2 regions of the Exiguobacterium sp. s166 genome follow, and region 1 is predicted to be linked to the other one. Evidence: riboswitches for the same ligand, from Rfam matches in the RefSeq annotation. Region 1 holds a riboswitch; the other holds the start of a gene.
The links. A riboswitch is a leader RNA that binds a small molecule or an ion and turns the genes downstream of it on or off. The one in region 1 is predicted to bind S-adenosylmethionine.
Positions count from the first base shown of each region.

Region 2: it holds a riboswitch for S-adenosylmethionine, as region 1 does, so the genes downstream of both, KNP93_RS14240 (methionine ABC transporter ATP-binding protein) here and KNP93_RS10645 (LLM class flavin-dependent oxidoreductase) in region 1, are expected to answer to the same signal.

Region 1 is NZ_JACSMU010000004.1:93,284-98,122, forward strand. It holds gene KNP93_RS10630 (DUF817 domain-containing protein) at 1-95, shown strand, start outside; gene KNP93_RS10635 (DUF2325 domain-containing protein) at 186-1,454, shown strand; gene KNP93_RS10640 (DUF975 family protein) at 1,525-2,163, shown strand; SAM riboswitch class I at 2,283-2,388, shown strand; gene KNP93_RS10645 (LLM class flavin-dependent oxidoreductase) at 2,461-3,519, shown strand; gene KNP93_RS10650 (ATP-grasp domain-containing protein) at 3,516-4,463, shown strand; gene KNP93_RS10655 (SRPBCC family protein) at 4,566-4,839, shown strand, end outside.
Region 2 is NZ_JACSMU010000008.1:68,974-73,812, forward strand. It holds gene KNP93_RS14235 (alpha/beta hydrolase) at 1-636, opposite strand, end outside; SAM riboswitch class I at 699-802, opposite strand; SAM riboswitch class I at 1,052-1,155, shown strand; gene KNP93_RS14240 (methionine ABC transporter ATP-binding protein) at 1,242-2,273, shown strand; gene KNP93_RS14245 (methionine ABC transporter permease) at 2,263-2,913, shown strand; gene KNP93_RS14250 (MetQ/NlpA family ABC transporter substrate-binding protein) at 2,950-3,771, shown strand; gene KNP93_RS14255 (M20 family metallopeptidase) at 3,799-4,839, shown strand, end outside.

The DNA of each region.
Region 1 (4,839 bases):
TATCGTCCTGGTTTTTACTTGTCATCATCACGATTTTGATTGTTTCCGTCGAAAAATACCGGCTCGGTGATCCGTCAATCGAAATCAAATCATAACCTTATCAAAAAAATAACCCGGTCTTTTTTTGACCAACCTACACGAAAGTCCCTTGCTATAGTTGAAAAAAAGCAAAGGGGTTGTTGAAGATGATGCAACAGATCGTGGAACGGGCGAAGACGTTAGTCGCCGGTAAAATGAAAGTAGTCGAAACGGTGGAAGAATGGGACCTCCTGCTCGAGGAAATCCGGGGAATCGATGAATGGGTGCAGATGTCGCGTTACTATACACCTTCTGAAAAGTTGGACTTCACGTGGAGCAATCCAGAAGAAGACATATCAATCAAGCAACCTGTCGTTCCTCCTGTACAAATCACTCCTGTCATCGAACAACGTTACGCCTATACGTTCGTCCGTGAATTAAAAGGTGGTTCTTTACGGGAATGGCCGAACAGTCACATCTCGGAAACAGAGATCCGGCAATGGAATCTCGAACATGGAATGGAAATCCGGGTCCAAGTCGTACATCAGGACGTACGCCGGACGACACTTGAAGTGATGGCTGTTGTCGCGACTGACCGGATGAAGCCACTGTCGGAACGAATCGTTTTTGAAAAATGTATCGTTAAAAACCACGGTATCATTGAATCGACGGTCGAAGGACCATTAAAGGATGAGACGGGTAAGTCTTTTTATTACGCCACACCGGTTGAAGACATGCGCTTTTTCCATCTGAAAGAAGGACAGCTCGTCGATCTCGTCATGTGGAAAGGTCGTCCGGAAACACTGACGATTGCCTGGAAATATGCGTTCCAATATCAAGAGCCGACGGTACAACTGTTGGAGACGTCAAACAATTCAACAGCACCAGTGCCACCATCAGTTGAAACAGCCAACGCCAGATCCATCGTCAAAAAGTCGGGACGCTATCTGAAGCAAATGAAACGAAAGCCGAAATTGAAACAAGAACGGAAAACGCGCCGGATTCGTGAAAAGAAATCCCAACCGTTGACACCACTCGTCACGACGTCCGTACCGGGGCAGCCCATCGACTTCGTGGATAAAAAACCACTTGATTTTGCACCGTTTGAAGGCATGCGGCTAGTCATCGTCGGCAATGAACAGCAAGCACCGGTCTACCGGACGTTTTTCGAAAAAACAGGAATCGAGCTGATTCATCTGTCGGGTGATGCCCAATCTGCGAAAAAGATTGCCAGTCTCGCGAAAAAGACCGATGCCATCGTCGTCGTCACAAGCCGGGTGTCCCATGCCGCTTCTGCACACGTCATCGCGCAGGCGAAGAAACATGATATTCCGTTTGCGATGGAACGGCTCGACGGACGACGTTCTTTGTATACGGCATGCCAGCGCCAACTTGAAAAAGCACGCTTAAATCAGTTAAAAACAGGAAAATCCTGAAAAAAGGTGAAACTCCTCTCTTCATGAGCCGTAAATAGAGATAGAACTTATTTTGAGGAGGATCATATTCATGTCATCACAATTAAAAAAATCAGCAAAGGAAGCATTAAGCGGTCGTTGGGGCTTTACGGTCTTGATGTTTTTATTATTCGCAATTCTGCAAGTCATTCCGGAACTACTGTCGTCTGATTATGACGAACCTTTCCAGACGATTGACTTCCTCGGATTGATTGCAACGATCTTATTACTCCCACTTGGTGCAGGATGGGTCTGGTTCTCACTTTCTATCGCACGGGGAGAACAAACAAAAATCAGTGATTTATTTGAGCCCTATAAATATTTCATAAAAGTTGTCCTGCTTTCAATCGTCCAATTTGTATTCTTGTTCCTATGGGCATTGTTATTGGTTGTACCGGCCATTATCAAATCATTTTCGTATATGTTGACTTACTACATTTTGCGGGATGAACCTTCGATTGGTGTATTGGAAGCAATCACCCGGTCACGTCAAATGATGGATGGACACAAAATGGAAGCTTTCCTGTTGATTCTATCGTTCATCGGCTGGTTTTTCCTTGGATTGATTACGATCGGAATCGGATTCTTGTGGATTATTCCTTACGTCAGCGTCACGCTTGCAAAATTCTATGATCGGATCCGCGGCAAAGAAGCACCCGTCGAACAATCGACGTTTGTTGCCCCATATTAAGACGAGGAGGATGAGAGCTTAGCTCTCGTCCTTTTTTTGAATATCTTTTTAATTCCGATTGGAAAACAAGGTTTAATGGTTGCTTTACTCTGCTAAAAAGTGTACGATAATTCCAATAATTCTTATCAAGAGAAGTCGAGGGAATGGCCCGAAGACACTTCAGCAACCCCGCGAGCAGCGGAAGGTGCTACTTCCTAAAGGAATCTTTTCCTTTACAGATAAGAGCAGACATGATTAATCCGTCGCTCTTTTCGATTTTCGAGAAGAGCGATTTTTTTTATAAGGGGGACATAACGGATGGAGTATGGATTTTGGTTACCGATTTTTGGCGGATGGTTACGAAATGTTGAAGACGAACAGATGCCGGCGACGTTCGATTATGCGAAACAGGTCGCGCAAACGGCAGAACAAATTGGTTTTTCAACGACACTGATTGCGGAGTTGAACCTAAATGACATCAAAGGGCTTGAAGCACCAAGTCTTGAAGCCTGGACGACGGCAGCGGCGATTGCCGCGACGACGGAACGACTGGAAATCATGACAGCGGTCCGTCCGGGTTTCCATAATCCGGCGACGACCGCGAAGATGGCAGCAAACATCGATCAACTTAGCAACGGGCGCTTTACGTTAAACGTCGTCTCTGCCTGGTGGGAAGAAGAAGCGCGGCAATACAACGGGATCTTCACAGCTCACGACGAACGCTACGCGCGGACGGAAGAGTTTGTCACGATCATGAAAGGATTATGGGCAGATGCTTCGCCGTACAGCTTCGACGGGAACTACTATACGCTCGAGAAGACGCAACTGCATCCGAAGCCGGTTCAACGACCGGGCATCAAGTTGTACGCAGGCGGGGAAAGTGAAGCCGGCAAACAAACCATTGTCAATCATTGTGACGCTTATGTCATGCACGGCGGAACAGTGGAAGAAGTGTCCGTTAAGATTGAGGATATGAAGGCGCGCCGACAAGCGACAGGGCAACCGCCGCTTGAAAGTTTTGGATTGGCTGCTTATATCATCTGCCGCGATACGGAAGAAGAGGCTATTCAAGAATGGCAACGAATTACGGACGTCAAGGAAGACAGTGCCGGATACGCCGGGTACGACGACTTCGTCAGCAAATCACAACTCGAACAGCAGGTAAAACGGAACGATTATTCGGTCTCGAACCGCGGACTCCGTCCTGATTTGATTGGAACACCGGAACAGATTGCGGAACGGATTCTTGCGTTTGAGCAGGTGGGTGTCTCCTTATTATTACTTCAATTTTCACCACAACTGGAAGAAATGGAACGCTTCGCGCGCGACGTCATGCCGCTTGTCGAAGAAAAACGAAAGGTAGGTCAAACCAAATGACAAAAATTCATATCTTACACGAAAACCAGGAATGGACGGACCATTTAATTAAACGACTCGAGGAACTGGAGTTGCCGTATGAACAGTGGCATCTCGATGAAGGACAGGTCCCGCTTGATGAAGTCCCGCCAGAAGGCGTCTTCTACAGCCGGATGAGTGCGTCGTCGCATACGCGCGGGCACCGCTACGCCCCGGAACTGACGGAAGGGGTACTCGCGTGGCTAGAGGAACACGACCGGACTGTCTTTAACGGAACCCGTGCCTTACGTCTTGAAGTGAGTAAAATCAATCAGTATACGGCCCTTCGAAAAGCCGGTATCCGGGTTCCGAAAACGACAGCTGCCGTCGGGCGTGATCAAATCGTCGAAGCGGCGAAAAAAATCGGCGTGTCCTCGTTTATCACGAAACACAACCGTGCCGGAAAAGGACTCGGCGTTCAGTTGTTCCATTCGATCGAAGCACTTGAGACATATCTTGATGGACCAACGTTTGATGAACCGGTCGACGGGATCACACTGATTCAAGAATATATCCAGGCACCGGAACCGTACATCACGCGCTGTGAGTTCGTCGGCGGGAAGTTTGTTTATGCTGTCCAGGTCGACACGTCAGAAGGATTTGAACTGTGCCCGGCAGATGCCTGTGTCATTGACGACTTGTTCTGCCCGGTCGGTGAAGAGGCCCCACAAACACCGATGAAGTTTAAAGTCGTCGACGGATTTAATGATCCGATCATTCAAAAGTATGAAGCCTTCCTGCAAGCGAACCAGATCGCGGTCGCCGGCATCGAGTTCATCAAGGATGCGGGTGGAACAATCTATACGTATGACGTCAATACGAATACGAATTACAATTCAGACGCGGAAGCAGCTGCCGGTAAGTTCGGCATGCTCGAACTGGCGAAGTTCCTCGGTGCGGCTCTCGAACGTCAGACTGTAAAATAATCATCACGGACCGATTAAAATAAGCCAAATACCCTGCATGTGTGTAGTCTGAAGTTAGAACTGCACACATCAGGGTATTTTTCAGTAAAAGGAGGTGTTGGGATGGTAACGTGGCATGAAGAAAAGAGACTGGATGTTCCAATCGAGGAAGCCTGGCATATCTTTGATCACGATCGGTTACAACGCCTGATTCCAGGTGTCGTCCAGCACGATGTGATCGAACGGAAACCGGGTGTCGTCGGTTCGACATACCGGCAAACGTATATGCAGGGGAATCGCCTCGAGACATATATCGTGACGGATCTTGCCTATACAAATCAACCGGATTTCAAACAAAATACGATTGGATTTACGCTTGCCAAAATCTTTAAACTCG
Region 2 (4,839 bases), on a different contig from region 1:
ATCTGTTGCCCCAATCGTCCGGTACAAATAATCGGAACAGGCCGGCGGGACGACGTGATCCTCAGCAGAATATAAAATAAGTGTCGGAATTTGAATCGTCGCTAAGTGTAGTCGCGTGTCATCAATGAGTCGTAACAGTTCCGAAGCACAAACTGCGGGGACAAGATCATAGATGATTTCAAAAGCGGTCTGCTTGATATCAGGGGTGCTTTCCGGCAGATAGACCGGACAATCGGTGAAGGATAAGGCTTCGTAAGCAGGGACGGACAAGGCGGCATTTATCGTGATGATTCCTGCAATCGGGAGACCTTCAGCGGCAAGTGACAGGGCAAGTGTCGCCCCCATCGATTGTCCGACGATGAAGATCGATTCGCACCGTCCGGCTAACTGTTCGAAGCCGTCACGCAAGCTCTGTTTCCAGTCATCTGCCGTCGTCGCTTCGAATTCCCGGACATCGGTCCCGTGACCGTGCAGGCGAGGGGCATAGACGGAGAAACCTTGTTCTGCGAACTGTTCTCCTACAGCCCGAACGCTTTGCGGCGTTGCGTTAAAACCATGACAGAGCAAAATGCCGACGGATCCGCGTCCTAAGGAAAAGGCTTCCGCACCCGGTATAACAGGATAAACCATACTCATCATCTCGTCCTCCATTTCAAAAATAAAAACCCGTTTGGCTTTGGACGCAAACGAGTTTCTCGTGTGTATCATCCAAAGCAACCGCTTTGCTGGTCGGAGCACCTTGCATAACAGCAGGTTGCCGTGGAGTCCTAGAGCCAGGTCTCTCGTCCACTCTTGATATATCGTATAGGAATTGTCGGATTAATCATTGAGAAGATGATAGCATTGGCGGAAATGAATTGTCAAACTCTCTTGAACAGGCGTCAAAATTCAGACAACGATCCGGTTTGTCCCGGGACAAAAATCGATATGGGTCATATGGTTTATTTTTGAAAATATGGTTGACCTTTAAAAGATCTTTCTGTAGTGTAAAAATTAGTTTTACGACATAAGTTCAACCGGCAACAACACACATACGAATTTCATACCGCAACACTTATCCAGAGAGGTGGAGGGACTGGCCCTACGAAACCTCGGCAACAGACTCATTATGAGCACTGTGCCAATTCCATCAGACAATTGTCTGAGAGATGAGTCGAGTGGATTCTGCCATTGTGCGGATCCAGGTCTCTTCTTGTTTCTTAAGAAGAGACCTTTTTTGTATTTTAAAGGGGGAACAAGTGGTGATTACATTCAAAAATGTAAAAAAAATCTATGAAACAAAGGAACAATCGATTGCTGCGCTGAACGGGGTCGATCTCGAAATCCGAAAGGGAGAAATCTTCGGTGTCATCGGTTTCAGTGGAGCCGGAAAAAGTTCCTTATTACGATGCGTCAACCTGCTTGAACGGCCGACATCGGGCAGTGTGACGGTCGATGGCCAAGATTTGACGACGCTCTCGGCGAAACAGTTACGGGAAGCCAAACAACACATCGGGATGATTTTTCAGCACTTCAATCTGCTGGATTCGAATACGGTTTTTGCGAACGTCGCAAAAACCCTTGTCTTAAAGGGCGTCAAAAAAGACGAGGTCCATCGGCGGGTCAATGAACTGCTGGATTTCGTCGACTTGGCGGATAAGGCCGATCATTATCCGGACCAGTTATCGGGCGGACAGAAACAACGGGTCGGGATTGCCCGGGCACTTGCCACCCAGCCGTCCGTCCTGTTGTGTGACGAAGCGACCTCGGCGCTTGATCCGCAGACGACACAACACATATTACGCCTGCTGAAACAAATCAATCAGGAATACGGCATCACGATCTTACTGATTACCCATGAGATGGGTGTCATCCGTGAGATTTGTGACCGGGTCGCCGTCATCGAAGCCGGCAAGCTGATTGAATCGGGTACCGTGTTCGACGTCTTCTCGAATCCGCAAACGGCGACGGCAAAAAACTTCGTCCGTTCCGTCATGCAGGATGAGATTCCGGCGTCGGTTCAAAAAGTCATCGATCAACGGGATACCGGGCACCATATCTACAAAATCAACTTCCTCGGGGCAGGGACCGGACAACCGCTTTTATCGCAAGTCGCGAAACGGTTTGATGTCGATCTCAACATCCTGCACGGCAGCATTACGGAACTGCAAAACATTCCGTTTGGCAGTCTGCTTGTTGAACTGATCGGTGATGCGGCGGAAATCAAACGGGCACTGCATTACATCGATCAATCGGATGTCGTCGTCGAGGAGGTGCTCGCAGATGCTAGTTAATTACACGGACATCTGGACCGCTTTTCTGCAGACGTTGACGATGGTTGGACTGTCATTACTCTTTTCGACATTGATTGGTTTACCGCTCGGGATTCTGCTTGTCGTGACACGCAAAGGAGCGTTGCTCGAACAAATTCCGTTCTTCAATGTCCTAAGCGGCATCGTCAATATCTTCCGGTCCGTTCCGTTCATCATTCTGCTCGTGGCAATCATTCCGCTGACCCGTTTGATTGTCGGATCGTCAATCGGAACACAGGCGGCAATCGTTCCGCTCGTCTTTTACGCGGCACCGTACATTGCCCGCCTGATCGAAAGTTCGTTGCTTGAAGTCGATACCGGTGTCCTTGAGGCAGCGGAAGCGATGGGGGCGACACCGTTGCAGACGATTTTCCGTTTTCTGTTGCCGGAAGCGCTCAGCTCGCTTGTTCTGAACCTGACGATTGCGACGATTGGTTTGATCGGCGCATCAGCAATGGCCGGGGCAATCGGTGGCGGGGGACTTGGTGACTTGGCAATCACGTACGGTTACCAACGGTTTGATACGACGGTCATGATCATCACGGTCGGAATTCTCGTCATCTTGGTTCAAGGGTTACAGACGACAGGCAATCTGTTAGCACGAAAAATTCGGAGACACTAAACAACTACAAATAGAGAAAAAAGGGAGAGATGAAAGATGAAAAAAGGTTTAGCGATTGGTGCAGCATTAACGACGGTATTGTTTGCGGGATGTGCCGCTTCCGGAGAAGAAGATCAAAAGACGGTCAAGCTCGGAGTCAGCGGTTCTGATACACAAGTCTGGGAATACGTCGCGAAAAAAGCGAAGAAAGAGGGCATCACGATTGAACTCGTCAAGTTCTCCGACTACGTCCAGCCGAACCTCGCCCTGGCGGAAGGGGAGATTGATGCGAACTCCTTCCAGACCGTCTCTTACTTTAACGCCTTCAAAAAAGAACATAAGTTAAAACTGTCGCCGATTGCGACGACGGTCATCGCGCCGATGGGGATTTATTCGGATAAGGTCAAGGACGTCAAAGACATTCCGGTTGGCGGAAAGATTGCCGTCCCGAACGAAGCGACGAACATGGGTCGGGCATTGCTGCTGTTGCAGGAAGCCGGCTTGATTAAATTGCCGGACGACTTTGACGGTAACGGCTCCGTTGATAAAATCGTCGAGAATCCGAAAAAACTGAAGATTGTCCCGGTCGTGGCCGGTCAGACACCACGCGTGCTGCCGGATGTCTCGGCCTCGATCATCAATAACGGAATTGCCGTCGATGCCGGCTTTAATCCGATCAAGGACTCGATTCTCCATGAAAACGAGACGGCAAAACCGTACATCAACATTATCGCGACCCGGACGGAAGACAAAGACAAAAAGACGCTCAAGAAAATCGCCTCGCTGTACCATCAGGATGACGTCGCTGCCTTCATCAAAAAAGAGTACAAAGGCAGCACGATTCCAACGTTCGTCCCTCTCAGCGATATCGGAGAATAACCAAAAACCAAAAGGAGCGTGACCCAAATGACAATTCAGACGAGACGGCAAAACCTGACACAAACGATTGAACAGGATATTGAGCAAAAACGGGAGTCGTATCTTGAGACGAGCCATCGGATTCATGCGACACCGGAAATCGGCAATGAAGAATATTTTGCGTCGCGTCATCATACGGAACGCCTGACAGCCGAAGGGTTTACAGTCGAACTTGGTGTGGCCGGACACGAGACAGCGTTTCTCGCCCGGAAGGTCTCGGATAAACCGGGAGCAACGATCGCTTTTCTAGCTGAATATGATGCCTTGCCGGGAATCGGTCACGCATGCGGACACAACATCATCGGCACGACAAGTGTCGCAGCAGCGATTGCCGTCAGTCAAGTTCTGGATGAAGTCGGCGGCAGTGTCGTCGTCCTCGGGACACCGGCGGAAGAAGGCGGACCAAACGGCAGTGCGAAAGGGAGTTTCGTCAAACACAATCTGCTGACGGGCATCGATGCGGCCTTAATGGTCCATCCGTCCGGACAGACCCGGATTACCGGTTCTTCGCTCGCCGTTGATCCGCTCGATTTTGCCTTTACCGGTAAACCGGCCCATGCGGCAGCTTCGCCGGAAGAAGGGATCAATGCCCTGGATGCCGTCATTCAGTTGTTTAACGGAATCAATGCGTTACGGCAACAGTTGCCGAGTGACATCCGGATTCACGGAATCATTACCGATGGTGGAGATGCGCCGAACATCATTCCGGAGTATGCCAAAGCCCGTTTCTTCATCCGGGCGACGACACGCGAACGGCTGAATGCGGTGACGGCAAAAGTCAAAGCCGTTGCCGAAGGGGCAGCCCTTGCGACCGGAGCGACGCTTGAGATCATCGCCTTCCAAAACGAAGTCGATAACCTGTTGTTCAACCGGACGTTTGACGAGATTTTCCGGGAAGAAGCGACGGCGCTTGGGGAAGACGTCAAGACCGATGAACGGCAGGGTCTCGGTTCGACCGACGCCGGCAACATCAGCCAGGTCCTGCCGACGATCCATCCGTACATCAAGATTGGAGCAGACGACTTAGTT